Linked DNA regions of Gimesia maris. The protein of the gene in region 1 interacts with the protein of each later gene in a pairwise test. Links are inferred from orthologs where the notes say so. Each region holds a gene or a part of one and is shown on either strand. Other genes may lie near its edges.

Region 1 (15,964 bases):
TCAAACAAAAGCAGGTGGTGCAGCCAGGTGTGCCCGGTTTCCTGAACACACTCCCCGCAGATACCCCCGTCGATCGTTTGACATTTGCCCGCTGGCTTGTTGATCGTCAATCGCCGACGACAGCCCGCGCGATTGTGAACCGGGTCTGGCAGGCCTACTTCGGCCAGGGAATCGTTTCCACCAGTGAAGACCTGGGCTCTCAAGGAGCTGCACCGACACATCGAAAACTGCTCGACTGGCTGGCTGTCTGGTTCATGGATGAAGGCTGGGACCTGAAGAAGCTGCATACACTGATTGTAACTTCCCGAACTTATCAGCAGTCATCCCGGGTCAGCCCGGAATTATATGCTAAAGATCCGTACAACCGCCTGCTGGCGCGGGGACCGCGGTATCGTGTCGACGCGGAAATCGTCCGGGATATTGCGTTACAGGCCAGCGGTTTGTTAAATCCGGAAATTGGCGGCCCCTCTGTCTATCCGCCTGCTCCTGCCTTCCTGTTCGACAAACCGGCCAGTTATGGACCGAAAACGTGGAATGTGGAAGAAGATGCCGAACGCTACCGCCGCGCGATCTATACGTTCCGGTTCCGCTCGGTTCCTTACCCCATGCTCCAGGCATTTGACGCGCCCAATGGTGATATTTCTACCGTCAAACGCACACGTTCCAATACACCGCTGCAGGCATTAACCACACTGAATGAAACCCTGTTTATGGAATGTGCTGTCGGGCTTGCAGAGACAATACTCTCAGCCAATTCAGGTTCAGAGGAATCGAGGATCGAAACAGCCTTTCGGCGTTGCGTATCCCGTTATCCGTCTGCGGAGGAAAAACAGGTACTGTCTCAGTTCCTGAACAGACAGCGTCACTATTTTGTCGACCATCCCGAAGAAGCAAAACAGATTTCCAACCAGAAAAAGACCAAAGATGCTACAACGGATTTTGCTGCCTGGGTCGCCCTCTCGCGGGTATTACTCAACATGGACGAAACCATCACTAAAGAATAGCCAACCATCGAATCAACGCGTAAACTTGAACAGGTAAGACTGATGAATCACTTGAATCACCCGGCACATCCCATCGCCCGCCGCTGGTTTCTGGAACAATGTGGAGTCGGCCTCGGAGCGATTGCCGTCAATCAACTGCTCCAGGAATCCGGTTATGCCGCCGGTTCAAAAGCTGGTGCCGTTCAAGATCCCCTGGCACCGCATCAGCCCCACCATCCTCCCAAGGCAAAAAATATCATCTTCCTGTTTATGGGGGGAGGGCCCAGCCACCTGGAGCTCTTTGATAATAAACCGGTGCTGGGCAAATTCGACGGTCAATTGCCGCCAGAAGACCTCTTAAAAGGATATCGGGCCGCGTTTATCAATCCCAATTCCAAATTCCTTGGTCCGAAATTTAAATTTGCAAGACATGGAGAATGTGGAGCGGAAGTTTCGGAAATCCTGCCGCACCTGGCAAAAGTGGTTGACGACATCGCAATTGTAAAAAGTATGAAAACCGACGCTTTCAATCATGCGCCGGCCCAGATACAGGCCCTCACCGGATCCCAGTTGTTCGGCAAACCCAGCCTGGGTGCCTGGACTATTTACGGATTGGGCAGCGAATCGAAAAATCTTCCCGGCTTTGTCGTATTCAGTTCAGGAAACAAAGGCCCCAGTGGCGGCAGTTCCTGCTGGGGAAGTGGCTTTCTGCCTAGCACGCATCAGGGCGTCATGTTCCGAGGAGGGCAGGAACCCGTGCTTTATCTGCAGAATCCTCCTGGTGTCTCTGCACAACTGCAACGTGATTCTCTGGATACACTCAAGGCATTAAACCAGAAACACCTTGATCAGGTTGGCGATCCCGAAATTGCAACCAGAATTAATTCCTTTGAAATGGCTTATCGCATGCAGTCCAGTGCACCTGATGTGATGGATCTGAGCCAGGAAACCAGACAGACACTCGATCTGTATGGTGCAGAACCAGGCAAAACCTCGTTCGCAAATAACTGTCTCCTGGCCCGTCGCCTGGTAGAACGGGGGGTCCGCTGTGTACAACTCTTCCATGAATCCTGGGACCAGCATGGCGGACTGGTCAGCGGATTAAAAAGTAATTGTAAAGCCACCGATCAGGCTTCTGCCGCTTTAATCAAAGACCTGAAACAACGTGGACTGTTACAGGACACCCTCGTGGTCTGGGGGGGAGAATTTGGCCGTACCCCGATGGTGCAGGGGGGTAATGATGGTCGCGATCATCACCCCAACGCCTTTACCATGTGGCTGGCCGGTGGCGGGATCAAAGGGGGCACCACCATTGGTGGTTCAGACGATTTTGGCTTCAATGTAATCGAAGATGAAGTCCCCGTTTACGACCTGCACGCCACGATATTGCACCTGCTGGGACTGAATCCGGATCGACTTTCGTTTCGCTTCCAGGGGCTCGATCAAAAACTGATCGGAGTCAATCCAGCGAAAATTGTCACAAAAATTCTGGCCTGAAATAAAAGAAAACCCCTTGTCATTTCTGGCAAGGGGTTTTCTTATTGATTCTTTTGACCTGGTTCAGGCAGCAATTTCCTGCTCATAGAGTCGAGCCGGAGCGTTGTTCAACCGGTTGAGATAACCGTTGTGCTGCTGATCGAACAGTCGCTGTAATCCATCATCCAGCATCGGCATCGAAATGCTGAGTGACCGACGAATTTTACGTGTATGCAGTGAAGTTTCGCCGTTCGCAAAACCTGTCGTGCGTTCATTGAGTACAGTAGCACGGGGGAGTACCGGCACCGTCAGACCAAATGTGGCAGCCAGCCGCTGCACAAATTCGATCGGACTGATTCGTTCTCCACCCGCCACATGGAAGGTCCCCGTCAATCGTTCCTGATAAGCGTGTTCGATGATCGCTGCCAGATCCGTTGCCAGTAAAGGCGTGGCATGCCGATAGCAGTCCTGCTCGGAAAATGACCCGTTTTCCAGCGACTGTACCAGGCTTTCAATCTGTCCCTGACCATAAGCGGCAGGAGTCCAGCCAAACACGTTGGTGCGAATAATCAGTGAGTTATCACACAGACTGACTTCACGTTCAATGGCCCGCAGTACTTCTGCCTGTCGACTTTCACACAGCCCCTGACAGTCCTCTTCATGGAACATCCAGGGCCCTGTAAAGACGGCATCAGAAGAGATATGTGTGAAGCGGGACGAATGCAGTTCAGCAGCATTCACCCAGTTACGCACTGCGAGCACAGGATCTTTTGTTGAAAATTTTTCAGGATCAACAGTCCAGGCGGAATTCGCGGCAACGCCACAATAGACAACCCAGTTGGGACGAACCATCGACAGCCAGTGCTCGGCTGTTTCGACATCGTCTTCCTGATAAGTATGAGTTTCACATCCCTGGATGGAAACTGGTGAAGCTGAAGTTAATCCGACAACCCGATATCGACTGGATAAACAGGTTGCAATATTTGCTCCGGCAACCGTTTCAAGTCCAATAACCAGAACTGTTTCCACGCCGCGCCTCCATGCTTAGACGTTGTTGTTATATCAGTCAGTAAAAGTCTTCGTTCTGTAAACTCTTGCTCAGAACGAAACCATTTGACATCTCAGTAGTTCTACAAAAGTTGTTCCCGCAAACCAATCCATTTGTTTCGCGAGAGGCGGATTATAGTTGGCATTCCTGATTTTCACCAACCCCAATTTTAAAGAGAAATTCATGGTGCCCGTTGAACTGTTTTCTCCTGTTTCATTTTGACGTTTCGCGTGCAGAAAACGTTACCCCTTTCAAGAATCCAGGTGACTTGGCTGACTCTTTCAGAAGATAATTCTGCCCTGTTTTTGATTGCAGCGAATCAATATTTTTTCAAAAAACAGATTGAAAATGGAAAAAAGATTAAAGGTTTGACGCTTTTTGATTTCATTTCATTCTTTCGTATTGACCTGAATCTGGAAAAGCAATATCTTCCCGCCTCACATTAGTGATCTCTGCGCCTGTTCTATAGGCTGGTCACTCACCTCCCACACTGATTACCCATCAATTGATTCACACCTGACACTTCGAGTTGATACCGCAGTGATTTGTTTTCGAGGAAACGAATTTACTCAGCACCCCATATCATTTCTTGTAAAGACTATTGAAACCATGTCCGTCTCGCGTCACTTACCGGATTATCCGATCCTGCTGGCTGGAGTTTCGACTCCTGTCGTAAAAGGACTGCGCGAAATGGGACTGCCGGTGACAGAACTTCAGGACGATCTGACTTATCTGACAGGGTATCAGTCATCCCGCTGGAATCTTCTGCTGGTTGGTTCTCAGAAATGCTTCAATGAACAGGAACTGCAGATTCTCTCTCGCTGCAGGATCCCCATCATTGATCTGGCAGAATTCAATAATAAGACAGGCATTGGCCGCACCATTCCGGAACTGGCTAAAAAAGCCAACTCCGGAGTAGAACAGTTCAACTCACAGTTTGTGGTTCAACTGAAAACACGCATTCAACAGTCGGGAGGCGCCTGGATCCGCCTGGGAGATTATCCTTATCCCTACCAGGGTGTGATCTGTTATGATGAATCCGCACTCGGAAATGATTTTCGCGAATTCTCTAATGTGATGAGCCCCTTACCTGTGTCGCTGGATTTGCTGCATTGCAAATCAGAAGCGGAATGGCAGGCCGAATCAAATCCGGAAACTCAGAGAAAACTGCGTGTGGAACTGATCAGCAGATATCGCCAGGGATTACCGGTTTCGCTGTCGTCTGTTTCGTCACGCGAAGAACTCAGTCAGTTATTCCAGGACATTCAACTGGACCGTAAACAGATGTCGCTGGTCTGGATAACTTCACTCGATACATTCTTTCGCTGGTGGAAACTGAGAAGTGAATTCTCTGTCAGTATCAATCGACTTTCCACCGGCTGGGAAACCATTATCTCAGGAAACTTCGAAGGATTCAGCCCCGGGCTGCAGATCTGGAGAAGCCAGCATTCAGCCACGGTTGCCTTATATCGGGGTGTGAATGAGATCAGAGATGATGTTACCGCGTTCGCCAACAACCCCGAACGCCATCCCGGCGGATTTACTGCACATTGGGCGGGAGTCTCTTCCAGCCTGATTCCATTTGACTTCAATAATTTTGCAGCTGCTGCTGCTTCGTAAAAACTGATTTTCCCCATGAAAGCTTGATTTCAGCGATTGAATTTTTCACTCGCTATTTTGTAGAAGAAAAGGATTGAACTCATGAAACGTTTCGGAATTACGATGCTGGGTCTCGCGTTGATCGCCCTGACAACAGGTTGCCAGTGCGGAAGATATGGCTCATGTGGCAGCTGTAATTACGGCCCCACAATGGCCCCCTTTAGTGGTGGTGGCGGTGGCTGTTCAACCGGTAACTGCGGTGTTGGTGCCCCCACCTATGCACCACAGGGAGCGTACAATACTTACGATACCTATCAGTCAACAGCCAGTGCTCCTGTAATTCAGGGATCTGTGCCTACAACGGCCTACGCACCACTGGATCCACTGCCAATGTATTAACAGCTCCCGGGAATTCACTACTCCCGGGCGCTCTATCATCTCGGCCTGGTTCAGGCCGACAGGCAGGTGAAAGTGCGCCCTGTAGGGGACACGGTCCGGGTGGAACAAAATACTGCAACAAACCTGTTGTTCGCAGAGATATGGATTGTATCTACAGTTCAGCCTTGATATACAGGTACTAATGTGATCCGTCTTTCATGCTGCGCATTCCCTGCGAGCAGATTGAGGGTCTTTTGGTTTCTGGAACTTCGTCTGTGTATCATACCCCACCGGGTATCTGTTATTATGCCTGCTTTGCAAATCGTTAATTATCCGCATCCGGCCCTTCGCTGGAAATCCAAACCCGTTAAAAGTATCACACCCGAGTTGCGTGATATTGTACGGAATATGTTTGATCTTATGTACGAAGCACGGGGAATCGGCCTGGCCGCCAATCAGGTCGCGCTGCCCTATCGCCTGTTCGTGATCAATCTCACTTCGGACCCCAATGAACCGGAAGAAGAATTCGTGTTCATTAATCCCGAGATCACGAAGCGTAAAGGAACTGCGGAAGGGGAAGAAGGCTGCTTGAGCCTGCCTCAGGTTTATGGTGATGTGAAACGGTCGGAAGAAATCACAGTCGAAGCCTATGATCTGAACGGACAGCTGTTTGAAATCACACTGGATGATCTCGCCGCCCGCGCCGTGCAACACGAACACGATCATATTGAAGGCATCATGTTCCCTGACCGGATGGTAGAAGCCAAACGCAATGAAATCGACGTACTGATTGCCGATTTCGAATCAGAATTTCGTCACAAACAGGAGACGGGTGAGTACCCGCCTGATGAAGAAATTCGCAATCAACTGGCGCAACTCGAACAGGAACTGGGCTGAAAAACCATCGTCTGCCTGTAGATTATCGCGCATTCAGTTTACAGTTCAACTGTGGGTCCAGCATAACTTTTTGCTTCCCTTTCTATTGCTTACCGGTCCGCTATGAGGAGACACCACAGTGGCATTAAAAGTGGTCATGATGGGTACCGGCACTTTCGCCATCCCCGCCTTTCAGGCACTCATTGATTCTCAACACGAGGTCCTCGGACTGTATACGCAGCCTGATCGCACAGGGCGAGGGCATCACCGCCATAAAAACCCGATGAAAGAACTCGCGCTGGAACATGGCATACCCGTTTTTCAGCCTGCGAAAATTAATACACCTGAATCCCTGAAAGAACTCAGCCAGTTGAAAGCAGATGTCCTGCTTGTCGCCGCTTATGGACAGATCCTCTCACAAAAACTCCTCGATCTGCCCCGCCTGGGTGCGTTCAATCTGCACGCATCTCTGCTCCCGGCCTATCGCGGTGCTGCCCCCATTCTTTATGCGATTCGAAATGGCGAGACGATGACCGGCGTCTCCCTCTTTCGGATTGAACGTGCTCTCGATTCCGGTCCTGTCGCAGCGATGGTGGAAACTCCCATCGATCCGAAAGAAACGACCGGTATGTTACAGGATCGACTGGCTGAACTGGCTGCGCCCCTGGCGATGGATGTCCTCGACCAGATCGAACAGGGAACTCTGGTAGAAACCCCGCAGGATCATGCTGCCGCCACATTTGCCCCCACGCTCGACAAACAGGAAGGTGCCATCGACTGGAATCAGACAGCCGAGCAGATTGCCTGCCACGTGCGCGCCATGCAACCCTGGCCGAGCCCCTTTTCATTTCTGCTGCAATCTGGTCATGAACCACTCAGATTACTGATTCTGGATGTCGAAAAACTCTCAAAAGAAGCTCTGGAATCGCTGGAAATCGAACCTCAATCGCGGGAATTCACGCCGGGGACAGTCGTTTTCAGCAGCACAAAACGTGTCGTTCTCTGCACGGGGGACGGTCTGCTGGAAATCAGACAAATCCAGCCCCAGGGAAAACGTGCCATGGAAATCAGTCAGTTTTTGTGTGGAAAACAGATCCGGCCCGGTGATGTCTTTGGAAACCCACCACCAGAGAGTGACTAACGTACATACATTTTACCGAAAACAGACAGTTCACTCTTGCCGCGTTTTACGGATTCTGAGATGATTCCGCCCCTGAACTGAGGCGAAGCAGTTTTAAGAAACACAAGGAAGTGATTAAGATGCGCCGAATCATCGCGGCACTGATCTTCATGCTCATAGGAGCAGGAGGCATGTATGCTGCCTTTGAATATCATATTGTCCAATCCAGGGAAGGCTGGCTCTTTATCCCCAAATCACAAGTGGGTTTGCAGGATACCTACGCTGACATCCGCAAATGGCGGGCAGCCACCTGGAAAAGCCATCCCCAACTTGCGCAGTCGTTGATCCAGAATGGAAAAGGAAATCTCATCATCCAATCTGCATCGAATGGCAGTATCTTCGACGGACTGTTTCAGAGCTCAGATAAAAAACGTTCAGCTGCCCGACAGGCGACTCCTGATCATCGCTACAAATAATCTGCTTGACCTTCCAGTAACTTCTTTCATTGCCACATGAGATAACACAACCAATCGTGAAACCAGAAAACCCCGTCAGTCAGGACAAGACTTCAGACATGATGTCGCGTGTCGCATTCAAAGCAGCCGTTTTGAATGTCTGTGTGTTGGGCTGCCTGTTGCTTTCTTCCGGTTGTCGCTCGGTTGCCAAAAATCAGACCGTCCATCTACCTGCCCGGCATAGTGTCAGTGCGGAGCAGCTCATTGTGCTCAGTGATTTTAAACTGGGACAGGACCACGAGCTCTTTCAGGATCTGATTAAACTGCGCGAAGATGTTGCTGAGACGCTGAATATTCCTCTGAACAGCGAACAGGTCACCGTTTATCTGTTTTCGAACCAGGAAGAATACCGCAATTACCTCGATTTAACCTATCCGGGATTGCCACCACGACGCGCTTACTTTGTTGGTACACCGAAGGAACTCGCCGTCTACACATTCTGGGGAGATCGTATCCAGGAAGACCTGCGACATGAATTCACGCACGGTCTCTTACATGCCAGTCTGAAGACCGTCCCCCTCTGGCTCGATGAAGGTCTTGCCGAATATTTTGAAGTCGCCGGTAATACCCCCGGTCAGATCAATCGAGACCATGCATCACGACTCTCCGCAGCGCTGAATAATGGCTGGAAACCCGATATGAAACGGCTGGAACAGCTGGAAAAAGTATCACAGATGCAGCGGGTCGATTACCAGGAAGCCTGGGCCTGGGTTCATTTCATGCTGAACAGCACTCCGGAAACCAGAGATACGCTGCTTGAATATCTGGCGGAGCTGAAAAGCAACGAGAAACCGGAAGTCCTAAGTGCCCGGCTCCCCCGTAATATTCCCGGCGTCGATGAACGCTTTTTGAATTATGTGGCTTCCCTGAACACCTTTCCGACCAGGTAGCCTCTGGTCTGATCCCGATTTCCTCTGGAGCACTGACAGTTTCAGCAGGCTCTGGGTTGGGTGTCATCTCCCCATCCGCTAAGATACAGCATCCAATTGCGTGCTTCAATCCTGCCCGGCAGGATCTTTTCCCACTGTTTACCGGATCAATGTAATGCTGGCCCGACTGCGCCTTCTGCTGGAACTGATTCGTTTCAGCCATACGATTTTTGCTCTCCCGTTTGCCCTCTTATCAGCGGTTCTGGCCTGGCGCGGACAGCAGGTTCGCTGGCAGGAACTGGTGGGAATTCTGCTCTGTATGTTGTTCGCCCGTTCCGCAGCCATGGCATTCAACAGGCTCGTTGACCGTGAGATCGATGCGCAAAATCCACGTACTCAAGGCCGTCATCTTCCCGCCGGTCTGATCAGTGTCCGTACCGTCACAATGTTTACGATCCTGACTTCGCTGGCATTTATCGCCTCGACACTCCTGTTTCTGCCCAATCGCTGGCCACTCTATCTTTCGATTCCCGTCCTGTTGTTTCTGCTGGGATATTCCTATGCGAAACGCTTCACGATCTTCTGCCATTACTGGCTCTCTACCGCTCTGATGCTCTCCCCAATCGCTGCCTGGATCGCCATTCGCGGCAGTCTGTCCCTGGAACCGCTGCTGCTGGGAGCGGTTGTCTTTTTCTGGGTCGGTGGATTTGACATCATCTACGCATGTCAGGATGTTCATTTCGATCAGGAAACCAGACTGTCCAGTATCCCCTCCCGCTGGGGGATCAGAAAAGCGCTGCGATTCGCTATGTTCAGTCATTTCATGACGATCGTCTGTCTGTTCAGCCTCTGGTATGTTGCTGCCTTGGGAATCCCCTTTTTAATCGCGGTATTGGCCGTAGCCGGACTTCTGGTTTATGAGCATCTACTGGTGAATCCGGATGATCTGGGACGTGTTAATCTCGCCTTTTTTCATGTGAACGCCGTGATCAGTATTGGATTGTTCTTTGTGGGATTGATTGACGTCTGGCTCGCATAAGAGGCTCTGAAACGCAATAATAGAAGCAATCTTTCATTGAGTGGTCTTCCTGACCACCAGAGACTTAATCTGATATCCCAACAACGAAAAGAATCAACAGTCAGTCTGATGAATCTGAATCAAAACGAACAGGAACAGTTGGAGCTCATTACCCGCAAAGTCGACGCGGGAGAACGCATCACCTTTGATGAAGGCGTTTTCCTCGATGAGAAAGTCGACATTCTGACGCTGGGTGATCTGGCCAATCGGATACGCGAACGCAAAAACAGCAATTTTGCGTTTTATAATACCAACATTCATTTGAATCCCACGAATGTTTGTGTTTATCGCTGCAAGTTCTGTGCATTCCGGGCGGATCTCAAATCTCCCCGCGGTTACACCTTCACCGATGACATGATCCGCGAACGGGTTCAGGAAGCACGCAGCACCGGTGCTACTGAAATTCACGTGGTTGGCGGTCTGCATCATCAGAAGAAATTTGAGTGGTATCTTGATGTAGTTCGCATCATCCACGAGGAATACCCTGAACTGCACATCAAAGCCTGGACTCCCGTGGAAATCAACTGGTTCAGCTTCATGACCAAAAAGCCGGTCCGCTGGGTTCTTGAACAGATGATGGAAGCCGGTCTCTCCAGTATGCCGGGTGGCGGCGCGGAAATCTTTCATCCCGAAGTCCGCGAACAGATCTGCGAACACAAGGCGGACGCCGAAAGCTGGTTCGAAATTCATCGCGAAGCACATAACCTGGGTCTCCGCAGTAATGCGACCATTCTGTATGGACACTACGAGCAGGCAAAACACCGCGTCGATCATCTCTGCCGCCTTCGGGAACTGCAGGATGAAACAGGTGGATTCCAGACATTCATCCCACTGGCATTTCATCCCGAAAATACGGGGATGTCAGAAATCAAAAAACCATCCGGCCTGATGGACCTGAAAGTGATCGCCTTGTCCCGGATCATGCTCGACAACTTTGATCACATCAAAGCTTACTGGATCATGCTGGGAGAAAAGACGGCGCAAACCGCTTTGAGCTTCGGTGCAGACGATCTGGATGGTACCGTCGTCCATGAACTGATTTACCATGACGCCGGCGCCAAAACACCCGAAGGTCTGACTGTCGAGCAGTTACACCGACTCATTGAAGAAGCAGGACGCATCCCTGTAGAACGCGATACACTCTACAGACACATCGTCCGTGATGGTGCCAACTGGAGTGTCGGCGAACCGATCATGGCTTCCGCCGCATCCTGATTCACTTCGATACGGGAGAAAATGCAACACATGAGTGATTCTGCCCTTACTGATAATCTGAAGGTCCAGTCATTTGATCATATCACACTGGTTGTCAAGGATCTGGAAGCTTCCCGCCAGTTCTATGTCGATTTTCTAGGCATGGATCATGTTCCCCGGCCCGCGTTTACTTTCGACGGACACTGGTTTCAGATTGGAAATCAGCAGATCCACCTGATCCTTGAACACGATCAGTCGGGTCGGGCAGGTAATGCCAACCCCGAGCAGAATACGCGGACACACCATTTTGCTTTTCAGGTGGACGATGCTAAACAGGCATACGAGAAAGCCGTAGAACAGGGGATTCCCATCGTCTCCCCTCCCAAGTCCAGACCGGATGGGGCTACACAGACGTTCGTCAATGACCCCGATGGCCATATTATCGAACTCTGTTCGCTCTCCTGAGCTGCTGAATATCGGCTTTGTAGCGGTTTTATCGGTCCCGTTCCAGTCGCGGGTAAGATTCGAGTTCACTATAGAAACTCTGACACAAGAATCGACTGGAAATTACACCAGACCTTAAGCTATACTTAGACTGTGGCCAGTTTTGCGGTAGCGTCTCCAGGTCCATTTGGGCTGCGTAGATTAAATTGACAGACGCTACGGTTAAATGTGAGGCGCTCTAGAAAAACAAAAACAGAGCTCACTCGGGGTCTGATTTATTTTCTGAAAGTACAGCTCAGACAGACATCCATAAATCATACAGCTTCAGCATGAGTAGAGAGGAACGGGAATCGCCATGGCGGATGCACCCAAAAAAATGATCATGGGCTCAATGGCCGTATCCGGAATCGTGGCATTACTCGCCCTGGTAGACATTGCAATGGGAATCCCCTTCCGGGGCAGCACCATGATGGACATCATGTTCCTGATTTCCGCAGGACTGGTACTGTTCCTCTGCTGGGATGCCTGGAAAGATCTGCGTTAATCCCGCGGGTCCAGAATCTCTTCAATGCTCCTGGAATCTGTTTCTTTTGATGCAATCTCAGCAGGCTTTACCGTTGCGTCCCGCCCCTGTGGCTGTTGGTTCTTTTTTGCTGCCAGCTGAATTGCTGCTCCCTGGCCTACAGACAATTCGGTCAGTTGCTCCAGTAAATTGCGGATAATTTCTTCAGCAGATACTTTCTCCTGCAACCAGATTTCCCGCTTCTGCCCCCAGGCCGCATCGCGAACTGCCAGCTGCTCCGCTTCAAATCGCAATTGTTCGCTGCGCTGACGCAGTTGCTCGTCGCGTTCTGCCACCCATTCAGAAAGATCCTGGCGCTCCTGTCGGAATTCATCACGATGACGATGAAAGAGTTCCTGGGAATGATCCAGTTCCTGACGTTCGACAGACAGCGACTCACGCAACTGTCGATAGTGGGCAGCGAGTGCCTCCCTGGCCTTTTCCAGCCGTTCGCGGGCTGCCTCATCACCTTCTACCTGTGTCAACTGCGCCCAGCCTTCTTCCAGGGCCAGTCTCATTTCCAGGGTACCACGATGCGTCTCTTCGACTTCTGCCCGCAACGTATCCAGCCGTTCGCGGCGGCGTTCCAGATTTTCTGCATGCAAAGCCAGCATGTCATGCTGCCGTCGCAGTTCTGCTTTCTGGGCATCCCGCTCTTTCTGCCAGACTTCGTACTCGCCTGACATTCTCTGCTTCTGGTTCTGTTCGTAGCGTTCAACAGAGCGACGCAGTTCCGCATGCAGTGCGCGTTCCTTGGTCAACGATTGTTCGCGCTGCTGCAACAGATCACGGAACCGATCCAGCTGCTTCATCCGCAGAATGTGAATCCGCTCGTTCTGCTCATGCTGCTGTTGTTGAATCTGTTGCTGGCGCTGGAATTCATGCTGTTCTTTTTCAATCTGCTTTCGCAGACGCAGCAGGTGGTTTTCCTGAAATTTGATCCGGTTCTCGATCAAGGTCCGCTTCTGATCAAATTCTTCTTCACGCGCACCGTATTCGCGCTGCAGGTCTTCCCGCTGGATTTTGAGCTGATGCTCAATCTCTTCGGAACTGATCACAAAGTCCCGCTTGCGGGATTCCAAAGCCTCCAGTTCCGCCTGGCGTTTCGAATCCCAGTCTGACTGTCTGGTTTTCAGCTCCAGTTCGAATTTTTCTTTCCGTGAAGTCAGTTCTGTTTCGACTTTCCGTACCGCCTCTTCATGAACTTCACGCTCCCGTTTCAAATGGTTCAGTTCTGTCTGTTTGACTCCCTGCCACTCAGCGCGGTCGTGTTCCAGTTCATTGCGCTGCTCAGACAGCGATTCGAGGACCTGCTCACGAATCCGTTTCTGTTCGTTGATCAGATCCAGTCGCTGTCGCTCCAGCGATTCCCGCTGTTCCGCAAATTCCCGCAGGATCTGGTCTCGCATTTCTGCGCGTTCCTGCTCCAGAGAATCCTGGGCTGCGAATACTTTTTCCTGTTCCCGCTGCACGGTCTTCGCCAGCTTTTCACACTCCACAGCTTTGCGAATCAGTTCCGTTTCTTTTTCGCGAACGCTGGCTTCCCGTTCGTCATACTGCTCCTCAATCTGTCCCACCCACATGCGAATTTTGCGACGCTCATTGTCGATTTCATTCAATTGACTGGTGACAGTCTGTTCGCGGCGACTGATCTCGGAAAACTGGGACTTCAGATAATTTGCGATTTCCCCTGCCTGGGACAGCAACTCGGCACCGGTTAGTGAAGCGCCCGCTTCTGCAGCTCCCTGAGTCTGGATCTCTGCCGCCTGCGCTGCATGCGAAAGGCTTTCTTCCAACTCCTTCTGTTTCTGATCACTGAAGAAAGAGCTCTCTGGCAGGCTTCCCGGTTCAGTGAATGAATGGGGCGCATCCGCGCGGCGTTCTACTCCCGGAGGACTGCTCAACGGAAGTGAGTCGGCTGTGTCACTGGCAGGACGTTTTATACCTGAAAACGATGAGGGTGCCTGAGATTTCTGGTCGGGCCGGGTTTCTTCGCTCATGCCGGGATTCCTTTCCCTGAAAAGCGTCTCGCGACGTTACTCAAATCGAGATTGAAGCTGTGGAATCCAATTCCTGAATGCAACATCCAATCCGGAATAACGCGAATATACTTATGACAAAAAGGGCAGAGAAGGAGTATCAACAACTCCTCTGCCCACTCTGAATCTATATCACACAGCTTATAAGACTCGTGCTTATAGCTGGCTGTCCAGCGAAGCAGCAAAACGTTCTTTTGGTGTCACACCTACAAACTTTTCGACCACTTCACCATTCTTGTAAAGCATTACTGTCGGGATTGCATTGATACTACTGGCCGATGCAATACCAGGATTCTCGTCTGTATTCAATTTTCCGACGCGAACGCGGCCTGAATAATCACTGGCGATTTCCTCAATGGTGGGCATCATCATTTTGCAGGGACCACACCAGGGAGCCCAGAAATCGACCAGGACAGGTTCAGATGCTTCCAATACTTCAGACTGGAAGTTCGCATCAGTAAATTCCAAAACATTTTCAGCCATTACTGGTTGTCTCCGTAACAATTGGATTCAGTATATACCTTGAAAAAAAGCAGAGAAAATCTTCTCGACTACCCTGCAATGACATAACTTTCTGAATGGGGGATCGCTCTACTCAATAATAATTCAAGCAATCGGCAGCATTTAGTCTGTCTGCGATTGAAGGGAATTATAGAGATCCTCTGTTTTGTGTCAATGCTCTCTCCCGGCTTTGAGACGCCAAAACCTCTTGTCAAATAAGGAATTACGCTCAGCATCTCAGCTCGCTGCTATTTATTTTTAACCTCGACAAATCGATGGACTCTCGACAAAATAGGTTCAGCAGGCAATTGCCATAATACTGTTATATTAAAGAACTTAAAGAAGTGAAACCCTGGGAGCAGGATATGCTGTCTTACATCAGAATTTTGGGAGCCACTCTATGCCTGGCTGTCACAGCCCCACTGACCGTATCGGCAGATGAACCCCAGTCAGATCCCTTCAGACCATTTCCCGATCAACTGGCTCCTTCGCTATTCAATGAAGTCAAAGATAAAGTCTTTGGTGGCGTTATGGATGATGAGAAGGCCCTCTATTATTACGTCCTCAAGCACCTGCGCGAGACCAGCCTGAAAGATCAGAAACAGGCGGCCGAATTCAACCTGCAACAGCGCCGTTCCGAACTCAAATCATTCCGCGATCATCCCGAAAAGGAGATTCCTGTCTTCCTGGATCTTTTCAAAAACAGTGATCGCTACAAAGGCCGACTCGTCACATTGACAGGTCGTGTCCGCAAACTGATCCATTATCCGGCAGCAGATGACAACCAGTATGGGATTAAAACTCTCTATGAAGCCTGGCTGTTTACCGATGATTCACAACAAAATCCCACAGTCGTCATTTGCACGGAAGTTCCTCCCGCCTTAAAAAACGGATTGCCGGAAGGAACCGACGTCATCGACCACGTTACAGTAACCGGCTATCTGTTTAAGATGTACGTCTACAACGCACAAGATACGTCGCGCGTCGCCCCCCTGATTCTGGCAAAACAACTGGAATGGAACCCTCGGACAGTCGACGAACGGGGGAGCCGGTTGTTTTCGCAAATTCTGGCCGGTACACTGGTCATCCTGATTGCCGGTATTGCAATCGCCATGTGGAAAACCAGTCAGCGCGACAAGCGATTCCGCGAAAGACGACTCCAGAAAACTCAGGACCAGGTTGATTTCAACCAGTTGGAAAAGCCAGCGGAAAAAACACAGCCGGAAAATAAAACACCGGAAACCAAAACTTCTGAATCGAAACCCCAAGACGATTCAGGTAC
Region 2 (15,845 bases), 3.7 Mb from region 1 along the record:
CCGCGAAAGCAGATCGAGTAGACCGCGAAGCACTGGATGCAAAAATCACCGATGATCAACAGGCCGCATTGAAAGATGGTTCCATTCCCGCATTGCAGGCGTTTCTCGACACCTATGGCAGCTGGTCACAGGCAGTCGCAGTCCGCAGCAGACTGGCAGCCCGACTGACCGAACAGGGACAGATCCAACAGGCAGAATTCCTGCTGATGCTCAACCGCAGTCATCCCGACGGGCAGATTGCAGCCAATGCCACCTGTGAACTTCTGGAACTCTGGCAGGCGGCAGGGCTGCCTCATGAGGCAGCTGCGTTACTCAGTGAACTGGACAACAAATATGCGCAAGTCATACTCGACACCGATATCACGGGAAAGCAGTATGTCAATCGCTTTGATCGCAGTTCTCAGACCTGGAACATCTTTCAGGCCATGCAGCCACTGAAACACGAGGTCTCTCACCTGATCATTCGCCAGAGTGACCTGGGAACACCATCCCCGGAAATCAGAAATACGTATAAAAATTATGAGCGTAAGTTTCTCCCTCCACCGGAAATCTCTCAACTGCTGTTGAAAGCCGGGGGACAGCTGCATGTCATCAACAAACACGCGGGGCTGACGATTGGAAAGATCGAAGTGTCAGACCGCATTTCCTATCCCTATCATTCACAAAATACCCGCGTCGGTCATTTCATTCCACTCGGCAGCAGCCGCAAGATTCATGGAGTCTCGCTGCTGCAACTGAATGAAGATATTTCGTCGCCGCTCTGGACGAAGGAATTCGATGACTTAAACAACTCGCAATCACTGTTTTACGTTGGTCCTTCCGGGCCGCGTGTCTGTGTTTTCCAATGGGATAATCGTCTGTTCGGATTAAATCCAGCTACAGGGAAAGTCTTGTGGGAACGCAGGAATATCCCTTCCAAATCGGGTTTCCTCAGCGATTCCAGCAAGGGGTTGATTGGTGACCAGCAGGCACTGGTTGCGTTTAATATTAATCGTACGAACTACGATGTCTACAGTACCATTACAGGAGAACTGATTCGAAAAGGAGAGCTGGATTTGAACAGTCGGTCCCGCCACGTCTTCGGCCGCAAGCTGTTCTACGAAACGACATCGACCACTGAAAAACGGGTCCGACTCTGGGACCCGCTGACTGATCAGCACCTGCTCGACGAACCAGTTTCCAACACAAGCCTTTCCGCTCAGATTTCTGAAACAGAGCTTGCCGTCCTGCTGCCTCCCAATCGGCTGCGGGTACTCAATGTGGAAACGGGAGAGACCATCATTGAATCGGTAATCCCTGACGAATACCTGAAAAGCCTCAATAAGTTTATCGGCTTCAAAGATCAGGAACGCTACTACTTCAATTTTTCCTACACTTCACCACGCAGGCGATCCCCGCAAAACGATTTTTACGTCAGCGATTCGTTTCTGAATGTGGTGCATGTCGACAATGATTTAATCTGCATCGATGGGAAAACGGGACAGATTCTCTGGAGCCGCAATCTCCCCAAACGTTCCTGGGTTGATACCTCGCAGTACCAGCTTCCGTTTTTGATCTTTATGAGTAAAATCCGGACGGAATCTCGAACCCGCAGCTATTCATTCCTGCTGGAAATCCTGGATGCCAGTACCGGAGATACGATCGGTTTTAAAGACAATATCCTGAAAGATACGATCCTGCAGCTGCAGATTGATCCCCGCTTTCATAAAATCATTCTACAGGGATTGCATAGTGCCATCGAAATCGACTTCAGTGATAAAGCGAAGTCCCTGGATAGTATCTTTGAGAAGCCACTCTGATCGCAGAAAGAAGATTCAGGCTTGAACTCAATCTCAGTTTCGGGGAAGCAGGGAGTCTGAAAAGAGCGGCTGAAGGGAATCGAACCCTCGTCACCAGCTTGGGAAGCTGGGGTAATACCATTATACGACAGCCGCTGAACTCGGAAGAGACAGATTAAACATCACGCTGGTTCGGGTCAAGCAATTCCGAAGGCAGCATGATCAGTATTTCAATTAACTTTTTACCTGCTGGTTTTCACCGGAGCGAATCAGCTCCAGTTGTTTGGCGACCTCAGGGAAGGGGACCTCGTGAGGCAGTTTCTGCGTGGTCGCTGCCAGAGCAGAAGCAACCCCCGCCGCCTCACCCATGGCCACGGCATTCCCGGTCACCCGATAACTGCTGTGAGCGATGAAATCTCCACTGATGCATCTGCCTGCCATCATCAGGCCGGTCACATCCCGGGCAATCAGTGCCCGCAGGGGAATATCGTAAGGCTTGGATTTGAATGGTTTCTTTTCAATGGCTTTCGTTTTACCAGGATTGGTCGAATGCACGTCAATTCCAAATCGAACATGGCAGATACCGTCTTCGAAGCGTGCTCCGTTTTTCAAATCTTCACTGGAAACATGATAACGTCCCATAATTCGGCGTCCTTCACGGGTGCCGATCTGTTCTGCAGTCGCAATGATCTCGAGATTGGTCCAGGGATCACCGAGTTTTTTCAGGCTGTTGACCAGTTTATGCACTTCACGCCGGGCCTGTAAAGTCGCGTCGGTGACATGGGCAGCATCGATGGCCAGCGTCCCGTATTCATGGTTGGCCATCATCGCAAACAGGCCATCCCGAACCCGAAAAATAGTCGGGCCGCCATAAGAAGGGTCAATCCCCGCCCGCTGAAATTCTGCCAGTAGATTCTTCTTCGGGTTCCCCAGTTTGCGGGGTTCTGCATCTCCTCTTACAAACTGAGCAATCCCATCCAGTGTCACCCCTGTGAGCAGAACCATCAGGCTCATCGGCTGAGTCAACCCGGTACCAGGCTGGCCGAACTCGTAAGCACACCCCGCTTGCGCTGCCAGATCACCATCGCCAGAGCAGTCAATAAACGCCTTGGCTCTCCAGGCCTGCCGCCCCGATTTGGATTCGGTCACAACCACCGACAGACGATTATTAATGTCGGTCACCGCACCCACGACGCGTGTGTGCAATTGAATTTTGACGCCCGCTTCCAGCAACAGATCTTCCAGTAACAGCTTGGTTTTTTCGGTATCATAAGCGACCGAACCGTTGGGCAGGGTATTACTGGCGCCGCGTTCTTCCAGCTTCTGTAACAGCTCCCGCATAATGCCCGGCTTATTCTGGGCATCAATGATCAGCGTTAATGCGCCGGCTGTCCAGACACCACCGATACAGCCATTGACTTCCAGCAAGCGGGTTTTCGCACCACTGCGGGCAGAAGCCAGAGCCGCAGCAACCCCGGCAGGACCACCGCCACAGACGATGACTTCATCTTCCTCGACAATCGGAATATTCCGGGCCGCCTCATGAAAGATTTTCCCATCAGGTGAAACCCAGCCACTGGTCCGTACATGCTGCGCAGTTGAATTCCAGACTGACTGACCGCCTCCGTCAAGTAACAGCGTATTTGACGGACGCGTCACACCATCGACCACCGGTTCTTTTGCAGAAGCCGCATTGGCACCGGCTAAAAAAGCAGCCGTACTGCCAGCGAGATACTTACCGAATACGCGACGGTCTATATTTTCGTTGGTCATACCAGACTCCTCTCGATTCATTTTGCAGGAATAGTTTTTGATACGGACTGATTCATTCAGCCATAAATTCGTTTATGAATCTCTGTTACGACATCGTCAATCGGAATTCTGACCTGTTCCAGTGTATCACGATCACGCAGTGTCACACAGTTATCCTGTTCGGTCTCCCCATCCACTGTCAAGCAGAAAGGTGTTCCAATCTCGTCCTGACGACGATATCGGCGACCGATGGCGCCCTGCTGATCGTAAACGGCTTGAATTCCTGCTGATTTCAAGCGCTGGTAAATGGACGAAGCGATTTCCGGCATTCCCGCTTTTTTGATCAACGGAAAAACGGCAGCTTTCACGGGAGCCAGTCGCGGATGGAATCGCATGACTGTTCGCGTCTGCATATTCCCCTTTTCATCGGGTTGTTCATCTTCGTAATAGGCTTCGCAGAGAAATGCCAGCGTCGCGCGGTCTGCACCGGCGGCGGGCTCAATCACATGCGGTATGAATCGCTCGCGGGTCTGATCGTCAAAGTAGGTCAGATCTTTGCCGCTCCCTTTATATTTGGGTTGACCATGTTCGTTCTTCTCTACGACCAGTTGATCTCCTTCACGTACCAGCTTGCCTTCCATATGCGAACGCAGGTCGAAATCACCACGATGGGCAATCCCTTCCAGTTCGCCATATTCATTCTCTTCCATGAAGGGGAAGGCGTACTCAACGTCTGCCGTTCCCACGGAATAATGCGCCAGTTCTTCCTGGGTATGATCGCGCAAAATCAGGTTGTCTTCTGCAATCCCGTGTTTGATGTACCAGGCATAGCGGCGGTCCCGCCAGTACTGGTACCATTCAAATGACTCATCAGGATGACAGAAGAACTCCATTTCCATCTGCTCAAATTCACGCGAACGGAAAATATAATTCCGGGGTGTAATTTCATTTCGGAAACTTTTTCCGATCTGAGCGATCCCGAAAGGCACTTTGACACGCCCGCTGTCGACCACATTTTTAAAGTTCACAAACATCCCCTGTGCGGTTTCCGGCCGCAGGAACGCGGTTCCTTCTTCACCTGAGAGCGCACCGATGATCGTTTTGAACATCAGGTTGAATTCACGAGGCTCAGTCAGTTCGCCACCCGTTTCCGGACAGCGTGCTTCCAGTTTACCGGTCGCGGGGATATTCGCTTCCGCCAGCATTTTCCGGTACTCCATCAGATTACAGACAGAAATCTGGGGAGTTTCACTGGCGTCCAGACTGTTCTCTTTTTCGTATTCCGCAAGCGCTTTTTCCAGACGTTTGCGTTTGGTTTTGGAGAGTCCTTCCTCGCCGATATCTGCCATGTAGGTTTCACAGGCGACCGGAGTCTGATCAGCAGCATAAGCAACGGCCACCGACACATGGTCGACACGAAACCGGGCTTTGGACTCTTTAGAATCGACCATGAAGTCATGAAACAGGTCAAAGTGCCCGGAGCTTTTCCAGACACTGGGGTGCATGATAATGGTCGTTTCGACCCCCGTCATGGAGAACGGTTTGGGAGCCCCTTCCGGAGCCACCAGTTCGTTGTGGGTGGTAATCATGTCAGACCACCAGGCTTCTCTCACATTTCGCTTGAGCTCGACTCCCAGCGGACCATAATCCCAGAACCCCTGCAGACCGCCGTAAATTTCAGACGACTGAAAAATAAACCCGCGCCGTTTACACAACGCTACGATTTTCTCCATCTCTTTTTTCATTGTTCTGGTCTTCCCTTTTGTCTTCAGTAAGACACTCTCGTAAAACGATTTTATGGTTACTTATTTAAGACAGCAGCGATTCAGCCTGCTGAAGATAACATAATTTTTCCCGATTCGTGACAGAACTCAGGAAGTACCGAGTAACGATCACATTCGGAACATAGTCGAACATCCTCTTCAAAGCCACGTTGAATCAGATTTCGTCCCCCCTGACTGGCACGCATCGCTGTCAGCAATCCACCCGGACCGCTGATCTGCGTTCGATAATAGTCGACGACCATTCTGCTTGCATCATCCAGTGTCAGTTTCTCACTGGTAATTTCCTGCAGTCCCGCAGCAATTGCGCCAGCACACAGACAGTCTTCGCCTGTAACAGCTCCATCTGTCCCCGCACAGACCAGGTAAACAACACCCGAACTTTGACTCAATTCTTTCACCACCGCAGCCAGATTCAAAAACGAACCAATCAGAATGCGATCTGCCTGAACCGCACGCTTCAACGCCCGTGTTCCATTACTGGTCGTAAATACGATCTGTTTGCCAGTAACCATATCTGCAGAGTAACGGGCAGGGGAGTTATCCAGATCGAAACCATCAATCATGATTCCCATGCGTTCTCCCCCGAGTAATACCCCTGAATCAGAAGTTTCACTCAGATTACCGGCGATCTCCTGTGCTTCTTCAATTTCCTGACAGGGAATCACGGCAGCGGCCCCGGCATGGAGCGCTGTCGTAATCGTAGAGGAAGCGCGAAGAATATCGAGGATCACGGCAGTGCTCCCCGAAAAGTCTTCCGGTTGTGACAACACAGGCAGTAAGCAGGTTCGAATTTCATCAGGCATGGCTGATCGAGCACATTCTTTCAATGCTTAAGGGAACTCGGGGGCTCAGCGAGCCTTATCTGAAATATCCTTGCGGCACCAGGCGCCATCCCAGCGGACGCATTTGACCGCCTGATACGCTTTCAGTTTTGCCTGGCTGATGCTGTCACCAATCGCCGTTACACCCAGTACTCGACCGCCGTCGGTCACGACCTGATCGTCTTTCATGGTTGTTCCGGCATGAAACACTTTGGTATCAGGCAGTTCAGCCGCTTCACTCAAGCCGCGAATGACTCTCCCTTTTTCATATTCATCAGGATATCCTTCAGACGCCATCACCACGCAAACTGTCGGCCGTTCATCCCACTCCAGGTCGTCAATCTCGTCCAGACGCTCTTCTGCCGCTGCCAGCAGCAGTTGTGCGAGGTCCGTCTTGAGCCGCATCAGGACCGGCTGGGCTTCAGGATCGCCGAAACGGACATTGAATTCCAGTACCTTGGGTCCCTGATTGGTAATCATCAGGCCGGCATAAAGAACACCGTTAAAAGGACGATCTTCAATTTTCATCACATTGACCATGGGCACGAGAATTTTCTCGATAATCTCGTCCATCAGTTCTGGTGTTACCAGGGGAGCAGGGCTGTAGGCCCCCATCCCACCGGTATTAGGTCCTTTGTCATCATCGTAGGCTGCTTTGTGATCCTGAGATGTTTCCAGAGGAACAATCGTCGATCCACTGACGATTGCCAGAATACTGACTTCCTGACCGATCAGCTTTTCTTCAATAATGACGGTTTTCCCTGCATCACCGAACTCGCGAATTTTCATCAGCGATTTGATGGCATCCAGAGCTTCCTGCTTGGTATCGCAGATCAGAACCCCTTTACCAGCAGCCAGGCCATCTGCCTTGATCACCAGAGGCTGTTCTTCGCGTTCTTCCAGGTAAGCTTCCGCAGCTTCAAAATTGTTAAATGTCTCTGATTTGGCTGTGGGAACATTCGCCTTCCACATCATCTGCTTGGCAAATGATTTGCTGCCTTCCAGTTCAGCGGCTGCCTTGGAAGGTCCAAATACTGAGATCCCGGCGGCACGCAGTGCATCTGACATCCCGGCGACCAGAGGCACTTCCGGGCCGACCACCGCCAGTTGGATCGCTTCTTCTTTGGCGAAAGCCACCATCTTCGGAATATCGCTGACACTGATGGCAACATTCGTCCCATCCAGCTGGGTTCCTGCGTTTCCAGGTGCACAAAAGACCTGACTGACACTCTCCGACTGGGCCAGTTTCCAGACCAGCGCGTGTTCGCGGCCTCCCTGACCAATCACTAAAACTTTCATCGTGTACGGTACCTGCTCGTTATCTTCTTCTTAAAATTTCAGGCGAGACAATCTCTCTCACTGACTTGATTCTACTCCCGTGGAGTATATCAGCACTGTTTTGCCCCTAGTAGCATCGCTTCCCGAAATTTGGACTTTGCTGCTAAAAAGCTCGTATATTACTTCTATTTCAGAATAAAACAGGGCCGGTCGGGAATAAAGTTTCTTCAGAAATCACCACTCTTCCGGCAGTACGCGTCCAGCATTGGACGAATCCACCTTCAGATCATATAATGTCCCATTCAATCTGTTTTTTATTGCTCTGCGATCCCCGATGATGCTCTGAACCTCTTTTCCAAGTATCTGTCACAATAGACAGAGACCTCAATAGAGAGAGGAGAGAGACGAAATTACTGTTATCGTATTCCTGAGTAATAGTAATTGACCTAAAGTTATTCTGTTAAAAGACTTTTAACCTTTTTGTTTACTGGAGAATTCAAAGTGTTTGATACTGTCGCCATTATTGGTGCCACCGGTGCCGTCGGGCACATCATGCGGAAACTGCTGGAAGACCGGAACTTCCAGGCGAAACAATTTCGATTTCTGGCCTCAGCGCGTTCCGCAGGCAAAACACTGGAATTCCAAGGCAAAACATACACACTGGAAGAATTGACCAAAGATTCCTTCGCCGGCGTAGAACTGGTCATTGCTTCTACTCCCGATGATGTCGCAGCTGAATTTCTTCCAGCAGCCGTGGAAGCCGGAGCGATTGTTATCGATGAATCAGGTTACTGGCGGATGAAGCCTGAAGTCGCGCTGGTGATTCCGGAAATCAATCCGGAAGCCGCACTTGAAGCGAAAGGCATCATTGCCAGCCCCAACTGCTCCACCACACAGATGGTGATGGCCCTGAAACCACTGCACGATGCTTCCCCTGTTCGCCGCGTAATTGTCAGTACCTACCAGGCAACCAGTGGCGCCGGTGTAGCAGGAACCAGCGACCTGCTGGAAGGTTCTCGTGCCTATCTGGAAGGCAAAGAGCATGATTACCAGGTCTTTGCTCATCCGATCGCGTTCAACGCCATCCCACAGATCGGCAGTGAAAAAGAAGAAGGCTACACCAGCGAAGAAATGAAAATGGTGTACGAAACCCGCAAAATTCTGGGCGATGAATCGATCCAGATCAATCCCACCTGTGTGCGGATTCCTGTTGCCAACTGCCACAGCGAAACCATCACAGTCGAGACCGAACGCCCCATTTCCCCGGAAGAAGCCCGTCAGTTATTCTCTGATTTCCCGGGAATCACTGTCGTCGATGACCTGCAGAACCTGTCCTATCCGCTGCCTTCCACCTGTGATGGCAGTGATGAAGTCTATATCGGCCGAATCCGCCGTGATATTTCTTCTCCGAATGGACTTAGTTTCTGGTGCGTCAGTGATAACCTCCGTAAAGGTGCTGCCACCAACGCTGTTCAAATTGCAGAGTTGCTCGCTAAACACAAAGCCTGTACCTAAGCTGTGTTCGCGTCTTCACTATCGTCACTGCGGGCGGATTACTGCTTGAAGAGTTCCACCCGCCAGTGCCTTTTTTCAAAGATTACCTCGTAAAGGCTACGCAATGTCTGCATTTCATTACCAGAATGATGAACTGTTTTGTGAAAATGTCCCCGTCGCTCAACTGGCAGAAGAGTTTGGCACCCCTCTGTGGGTTTATTCCAAATCAGACTTTCTGGGTCGTTTGAAAGAGATTCAGGACGCCTTTGCGGAAGTCGATCCGGTCATCTGTTATTCCGTCAAAGCCAACGGGAACTTGAGTATTCTCAAGACTATGAATGACGCTGGCAGCAGTTTCGATGTCGTTTCCGGGGGAGAACTGTTCCGGGTACAGCAGGCCGGCGCCGATACCTCACGCGTCGTCTTTGCGGGTGTCGGTAAAACCGATGAAGAAATCCGCCAGGCACTCAAAGCAGACATTCTGATGTTCGACGTCGAGAGTGAAGCCGAACTTGACGCCATCGCGCGCATCGCCGGTGAATTAAACTGTGTGGGACGCGTCGCTTTGCGTCTGAATCCGGATATCGACGCCAAAACACATCACAAAACCACAACCGGTAAAAAAGGCAACAAGTTCGGCATGGATATCGAACGGGCCACCGAACTGGCCGACAAAGTGCTCAAAGACGAACACCTGGAACTGACGGGCATTCATATGCACCTCGGTTCTCCTATTCTGTCGACCGATCCCTATGCGAAAGCAGTCAAAAAAGGGGCTGAAGTCATCTCCCAACTGCGGGAGAAAGGCCATAATACCAACTGGCTCAACCTGGGTGGCGGTTTCGGGATCAGCTACAAAACCGATGAAGGTCCTTCAGCTCAAACTTATGCAGATGTCATTGTCCCCACCATTAAAGAAATTGGCTGTCGGCTGGCGTTGGAACCGGGCCGCTTCATTGCCGGGAACTCAGGCGTGTTGATCAGCCAGATCGTCTTCACCAAGCGGGAAGGGGGCAAGCTGTTCTACATTCAGGATGGTGGTATGACCGATCTCGTCCGCCCTGCCATGTACGATTCTTACCATCGTGTCTGGCCGGTCAAACCAAAGGTCCCCATGCCTTTCGACTGTGAAGGTGAAATTGAAGGCTGTGAACCGGCTGATGTTGTTGGCCCGGTCTGCGAATCCTGTGATTACTTTGCCAAAGACCGCTATCTGCCTCCCATGCAGCGGGGAGACTATCTCTGCATGTTCAGCGCAGGCGCATATGGTTCAGTCATGAGCAGCAATTACAACGCGCGTCCCCGCAGTGCAGAAATTCTGGTTGACGGCAGCGAGAATCAGGTCATTCGTCGGCGGGAAACCTATGAAGAACTGATCGCACTGGAACAGACCTGATATCAATACCGACATACAGATTAGTCTCTCGTGTATGTTCAGAAGATCAGTTTTCCGGGGTACGGTTATAACAGTTAATAAGTTCGTGCGCTCTGTAATACATTCGGTACAGCAAAGATACGTGCATCCGCTTTCTTCGATTACACCGTTATCGCCGTCAGAAACGATAATAATAGATACAGAAGCTTCTACACTGAATATGTCTATTTGAATACATAGCACCTGATTTCTGTGAAGACTTGAACCGAAACAATTGAATTCTGTTGTTTTGGGTAAGGTGATAAGAATAGTATATAATTTCTGTAACTGTGTATTCTCATCAGAGATATTCAATCTGCCAGCCAGACAGCACCGGAAACGGGTCTGTTCGCCGGCAGCCCCATGAATAGCCGACAACCATGACGACACGGAGTCGACTGAATGTCTTTTAATAATCGGATCCTGGCAGCATTTGCTCTGGTCATTTCCTGTACCCTGAGTACGTCCCCCCACGTCTGGTCACAGGATGAAATTCCTCCGCAATTTCAGAAGCCGGCAACGATTTCTAACCTGTCTCCCGACGAATTACTGCTGTCGAAACCCGAAACACCCGCACAGCTGCTGCAGGCTGTCATACAGTTGACCGGACTCGGACACGCGGCTTCAGCCAAACCCTATCTGGATCAACTGCTGAAAGCCAACCCCGACCAGGAAACCCTGTTGAAACTCCGAGATGAACATGGTCCCGCAGCCTTTCTTTCACTCGCAAACAACAAAGCATTGCAGCCGGAATCTGTCACTTTGTTGAATCAGATGGAAGCAGCCTTCCGAGCTTTCGCCACTGACCCTGCGCGAATTAACGGGTTAATCAATGATCTGTCTGGAACTCCCACAGATCGTAACATTTCGATCATCCAGCTCAAATCTGCCGGATCAATCGTGGCACCTCCCATATTGAAACAGTTGAGTCAGAGTGAGGATCCAACCAGAAATGACGAACTGGCCTTCGCTTTGTCACAACTTGGAAAACCGGTAGTCGAACCGCTGATCGCTGCTTTACGCGCCCCGGAGAATCGAATCCGCAAGATCGCTGCTGAAGTTTTGGGAGACATTGCCGATCCTTCTGCTGCCCTCTATCTCTGGAATCCGGCTTTTTCAGAGAGCCAGGAACAGAGTGTACAAATCGCTGCCCGCCAGGCACTCTCAAAAATTCTCGGAAAAGATCCCCGAAATGTATATGAACTCAACCGTCACAAAGCACAGCAGGTTTTAAAAAATGCGGCTTTGCAGTTTTACAAAAATCACGTTGATGCAGCAGAAAAGCAGAAAATCTGGGTCTGGGACAGCACACAACAGACGGTCGTACAGAAAGAACTGGCTTCACAGGAAGTCGGCCTGATTGAAGGCCTGCGCCTGGCTAAAGAAGCTCTGGAGATGTCACCAGACAAACAGGACGTGCAGACTCTTTATCTGTCAATGGTACTCGCCTTGGAAGCCTATCAGGTCGGCTGGAATCATCCACTGCCTGAAGGTCCCGGCACGGCTTTTAACCTGGCATTACTCTCCGGTCCCAAAGCAGTCAGCCAGGTTCTGGCTCTGGCAATGAAGCAGGGGCATACCCCCAGTGCACTGGCAGCCTTGAAAGCATTGGGACAGATTGGATCCCGCAACCTGCTGTATGAGAAACTCGATCAGCACTCCTCCGTGATTGCCGCTTTGAATTATCCTGACCGCCGCGTACAGTTCGCTGCAGCAACCACGATTATGCAACTCGATCCTGCAAACACGTTTCCAGGGGCAACGCGCGTCATCGCCATCCTGACCCGTGCCCTGGGGGGGGCAGGAAAACAGTCGGCCATTGTTGTCGACAGCAGCATTCCTCGAGGACAGACCATGGCGGGGCTGTTTAATGAACTCGGGTATGAAACAGAGTATACTCAGACCGGGATGGCAGGCTTTAAAGATGCCACCCAGCGCATGGATGTCGAATTCATTGCTCTCGAACATAATATCATGCGTTGGGGACTTTCACAGACGATTGCCAATCTCAGGGCTGATTCCCGTACGGCTAACATCCCCATTATCATCTATGGTCCACTGCGTCTTAAAAATAAAATTGAATATGTAACACGACATTATCCCCTGGTGCAATATGTCGTGGAATCAGAGAACACTGAAGATATCGCCACACAGGTTAAACCATTTCTTAACAGCCTGAAAACCCCCGAATTGACCGGCGAACTCCGTTCAGAATATCGGGCTGCTGCTCTCTACTGGCTCTCGCATATCGCATCCAGCCAGCGAGGAAAAATTTACGATCTGACGCCGGCGGAAAAGCCTCTACTGCAACTGGTCTCCGACCGGTCTCTGGCTTCAAATGCCCTGATCACACTAGGCGGAATTCCCACTCGAACGGCTCAGGCCGATCTGGTGACGATTGTTACCAATAAAACGATGGATAATGACATCAAAGAAATCGCCGCCCTGCAACTGGCATTTCATATTCAGAAATTCGGGCTGCTCGTTGATTCCAAAGAAGTCGCATCGATCCGCGAAGCCTACCAGGCCGCCACCGAGCCCCGCCTGAATACGGCGCTGGCATCCGTAATGGGAACGCTGATGCCTGATAATAAAGTGGTTGGCGAACGACTGCAGGAATTCAAACCTGCCACTCCACTTCCATGAAACTGCTCCCGCTGAGAAAAAAGCTTCGAAGATTTCAGAAACCTTCGAAGCTTTCATCATTCAGCCTGTTTCTTTTCAACCAGGGCGCATCACATTGAAACGCAGCGTCTCTCCATCTGATTTACCCGGTCAAACAGCCTTGGAAACGCGACAGTAAAACGGGATCTCGTCTACTTCGCGTTGGCTGCCGTTTTCTTTCGCAAGAGTGATCGCAGCGGTTCTTCCAGATCTTTTGCATCTGACGTTACCAGTTCCGTTACTCCTGTATGATCCACCAGCATCAGCATAGGCACAGTCCGCACACCGTAAAATACAGCTGCCGGATTGTTCCAGCCACGCTTGTCGCGGGAAGAATAAAAGATCTGCCGCCAGTCCAGAGGTGTCTTTTCCTGAAAGGCATCAATGGCAGGTTCTTCCAGATCCAGGTTCACGCCGACAATTTCAAAACCGTATTTTCGGTACTTTTGTGATAATGCCTGAATTTCAGGTAGCTGTTCAATAAAGGGTCGTGCAGTCGTTGCCCAGAACACGACCAGTACCACACTCCCTTTATAATCATCAATCGAAACGAAACCACCCTCGATCGTTTCTCCAGCTAACTGCAGCGGATGCCCTTTCAACTTCAGCCGGCGTGACAATCCGAGAACCTGAGCGGTCTCATTACTTCTGGGAAACCGCGACTCCAGGTCGAGACAGCAATCCAGTGCCTGTTTATTCAAGCCATAAAGCTGGCTGGTTTCTGCCGCTGCCTGCAAAAGCTGGGGAGCACGAACCGTTTCCTGGGGAAACCGTGAGGCAAACAGTCGTGACTGCTTGACGAACTCTTCAATCCAGCGGGGGTCCTGTTTCGCAAAACGTTGTGCACTCGTATTGGCAAACTTGGCGACTGTAAAACCTGCGTCGGCAGCAGACTGCGATTTAGGATCACGTTTAAACAGGGACTCAGAATGATCGTACAATGCGTCGATACTTTCCTGATCACCCTGTAATGCCTGTTGCAGGTGGGCTTCCAGCAGATGATTAATACAGACAGCGAACAGACGCTGCTTTTCCTTGTCAGCGTGTGTCTGTTTGACCGCTTCCATTGCCAGTTGAATGATCTTTCTATTTCGTTCTGAGCGGGCAGTTCTCAGCTCTTCTACATTCTCGGTTTTGGGAATGGCCTGAACTTTCAGCCGGGTAATCTCCCGCACATTCCATTCGGCAGTCCCTTCTTTTAATTCCTGAATTTTCACTTCTTCATCCGCCAGGGAAGGCTCATCCCCATCCACATCATCCAGGTCGCGCTGCTCGCGTTCCAGGCTGGCAGTCTGCACCATATTAGGTGTTAATGCAGGACCAGATCCTGTCTGGGAAACCTGGGTGATCGAAGCCTTGGGCACAGCCTGTAACTGAGGATCCGCAGGGGCGCCATCCAGCTTACCGTCTGTGAGATTTCCAGCAGCCTGAGGTGCAGCCGAATCTCCGTCGCCACAACCGAACTGAGTGATTAACAGCAAACCTGCTGCGATCGAAAGGATTTGATGTCGATGCCTCATCGTTTATTGCTCTCCTTCCTTTGAGAGTCTGTCACTATTTGAAGAACCGAGGTCGCGAAAGCTGTTCCCGAATTGGGATTTCTGTAACGTTTGGCCCGCGTCAATTTGATGAATGACCGTTACAGTTCTGCGGAAGACGCCTTGAAGCGAATTCTACTACTCCCTCAGCAAAATTCCTGTGGATAACACTTTATGCCGCGAGTTTTACGCGAAAAACTACTTCTAAGGCAAGACGAAGCTGGAAAAAATTACAATTCGGGGACCGATTTCAGATAGTTTTCCGCTCTCGCTGCCCAGAGCAGGGGGGACTCGCTTAAATTCAAAAGCAAAATCAACTCAAAGCTCGCCATGATAGTGTTTGAAGGCTTCGATGGCAAAATATTCGGGCAATCCCAGTTCATTGTAAACTCTGGCTGTATTACGAGTTCGATCCTCCGCTCGTACCCAGAATTCCCGTTTATCACTCCCGGGGTAGAAGGCACTGTCCTTCTGTGACTCATGCTTGAAAATCGCCTCCCGTTTGCGAAGCACCACTTCCGGACTCAAGGGAACCGCCCGTTCAATCTCATGCGGTTCGTACTCTTCCCAGGCCCCGCGATACATCCAGAACTCCGGAGCAATACCTTCATCAGCCACTACATTCACCGCATTGATCACGGCTTCGGCACAAACCCGGTGAGTCCCATGCGGATCGGAAAGATCGCCAGCCACATAAATCTGATGCGGATTCACTTCCCTCAGCAGGTCTGCCACGATGGCAATATCTTCTTCACCGATTGGCTTCTTGGAGACCTGACCTGTACGGTAGAAAGGCAAATCCAGAAACCGCAGACGTTCCTCCGGTACCCCCGCGACATCCGCACCGGCAGTCGCCTCTGTTTTTCGGATCAAACCTTTGATTCCGAGCATCTCCTCCGTGTCCAGGTCTCCGGCTTTTTTGTTTTCAATACTTGTCTTCAGGTTCTGTAGATTCTCCAGCACCACCCGATCATCTGCATGAAACAGCTTGTGAAATTCACAGACGAAATCGATATGCCGCAATGCATCATGATCAAACACGGCTATATTTCCACTGGTCATGTAAGCGATATACACTTCGTGTCCCTGGTCGGCCAGGGTAATCAGTGTCCCCCCCATCGAAATCACATCGTCATCAGGATGCGGACTGAACACGATCACGCGCTGAGGCTCAATGCCCGCTGGTTTGGTACAGATTCCTTCCAGCAGAGAATCAAATACGCTCTCCCGAATCTGTGCCACGGAACCATATTTATGCAGCATCTGATGCAGGTGATTATGCAGAAAGTCTTCTTCTTCCAGCTTCAGTAGTGGCTTTCCCA

The links.
Region 2: the proteins of def (region 1) and GmarT_RS10930 interact in binary tests that used the Escherichia coli proteins (3 or more experiments, as listed by UniProt). The link is inferred for Gimesia maris from one-to-one orthologs.

Annotation. Positions count from the first base shown.
Region 1 is NZ_CP042910.1:6,573,964-6,589,927, forward strand. What follows is about bases 4,707-7,585. They hold def (peptide deformylase), read left to right. Parts: upstream 4,707-5,790; coding sequence 5,791-6,381; downstream 6,382-7,585. Other genes in these bases: GmarT_RS24520 (hypothetical protein), read left to right, coding at 4,707-5,127; GmarT_RS24525 (hypothetical protein), read left to right, coding at 5,209-5,505; fmt (methionyl-tRNA formyltransferase), read left to right, coding at 6,500-7,501. Also shown: GmarT_RS24505 (PSD1 and planctomycete cytochrome C domain-containing protein), read left to right, coding at 1-1,004; GmarT_RS24510 (DUF1501 domain-containing protein), read left to right, coding at 1,047-2,480; GmarT_RS24515 (sugar nucleotide-binding protein), read right to left, coding at 2,544-3,488; more of GmarT_RS24520, read left to right, coding at 4,117-4,706; GmarT_RS24540 (hypothetical protein), read left to right, coding at 7,621-7,956; GmarT_RS24545 (DUF1570 domain-containing protein), read left to right, coding at 8,055-8,885; GmarT_RS24550 (UbiA-like polyprenyltransferase), read left to right, coding at 9,040-9,903; aminofutalosine synthase MqnE, read left to right, coding at 10,012-11,157; GmarT_RS24560 (VOC family protein), read left to right, coding at 11,188-11,601; GmarT_RS24565 (hypothetical protein), read left to right, coding at 11,936-12,124; GmarT_RS24570 (coiled-coil domain-containing protein), read right to left, coding at 12,121-14,142; trxA (thioredoxin), read right to left, coding at 14,338-14,664; GmarT_RS24580 (hypothetical protein), read left to right, coding at 15,048-15,964. UniProt on the Escherichia coli protein: Removes the formyl group from the N-terminal Met of newly synthesized proteins. Requires at least a dipeptide for an efficient rate of reaction. N-terminal L-methionine is a prerequisite for activity but the enzyme has broad specificity at other positions.
Region 2 is NZ_CP042910.1:2,914,006-2,929,850, reverse strand. The notes cover bases 7,162-9,921. They hold GmarT_RS10930 (aspartate-semialdehyde dehydrogenase), read left to right. Parts: upstream 7,162-7,914; coding sequence 7,915-8,928; downstream 8,929-9,921. Other genes in these bases: lysA (diaminopimelate decarboxylase), read left to right, coding at 9,032-9,921; purD (phosphoribosylamine--glycine ligase), read right to left, coding at 7,162-7,434. In the rest of the region: GmarT_RS10960 (PQQ-binding-like beta-propeller repeat protein), read left to right, coding at 1-1,799; GmarT_RS10950 (FAD-dependent oxidoreductase), read right to left, coding at 2,013-3,551; GmarT_RS10945 (glycine--tRNA ligase), read right to left, coding at 3,608-5,275; GmarT_RS10940 (2-phosphosulfolactate phosphatase), read right to left, coding at 5,356-6,117; more of purD, read right to left, coding at 6,163-7,161; more of lysA, read left to right, coding at 9,922-10,303; GmarT_RS10920 (HEAT repeat domain-containing protein), read left to right, coding at 10,724-12,967; GmarT_RS10915 (TlpA disulfide reductase family protein), read right to left, coding at 13,138-14,505; nagB (glucosamine-6-phosphate deaminase), read right to left, coding at 14,842-15,845.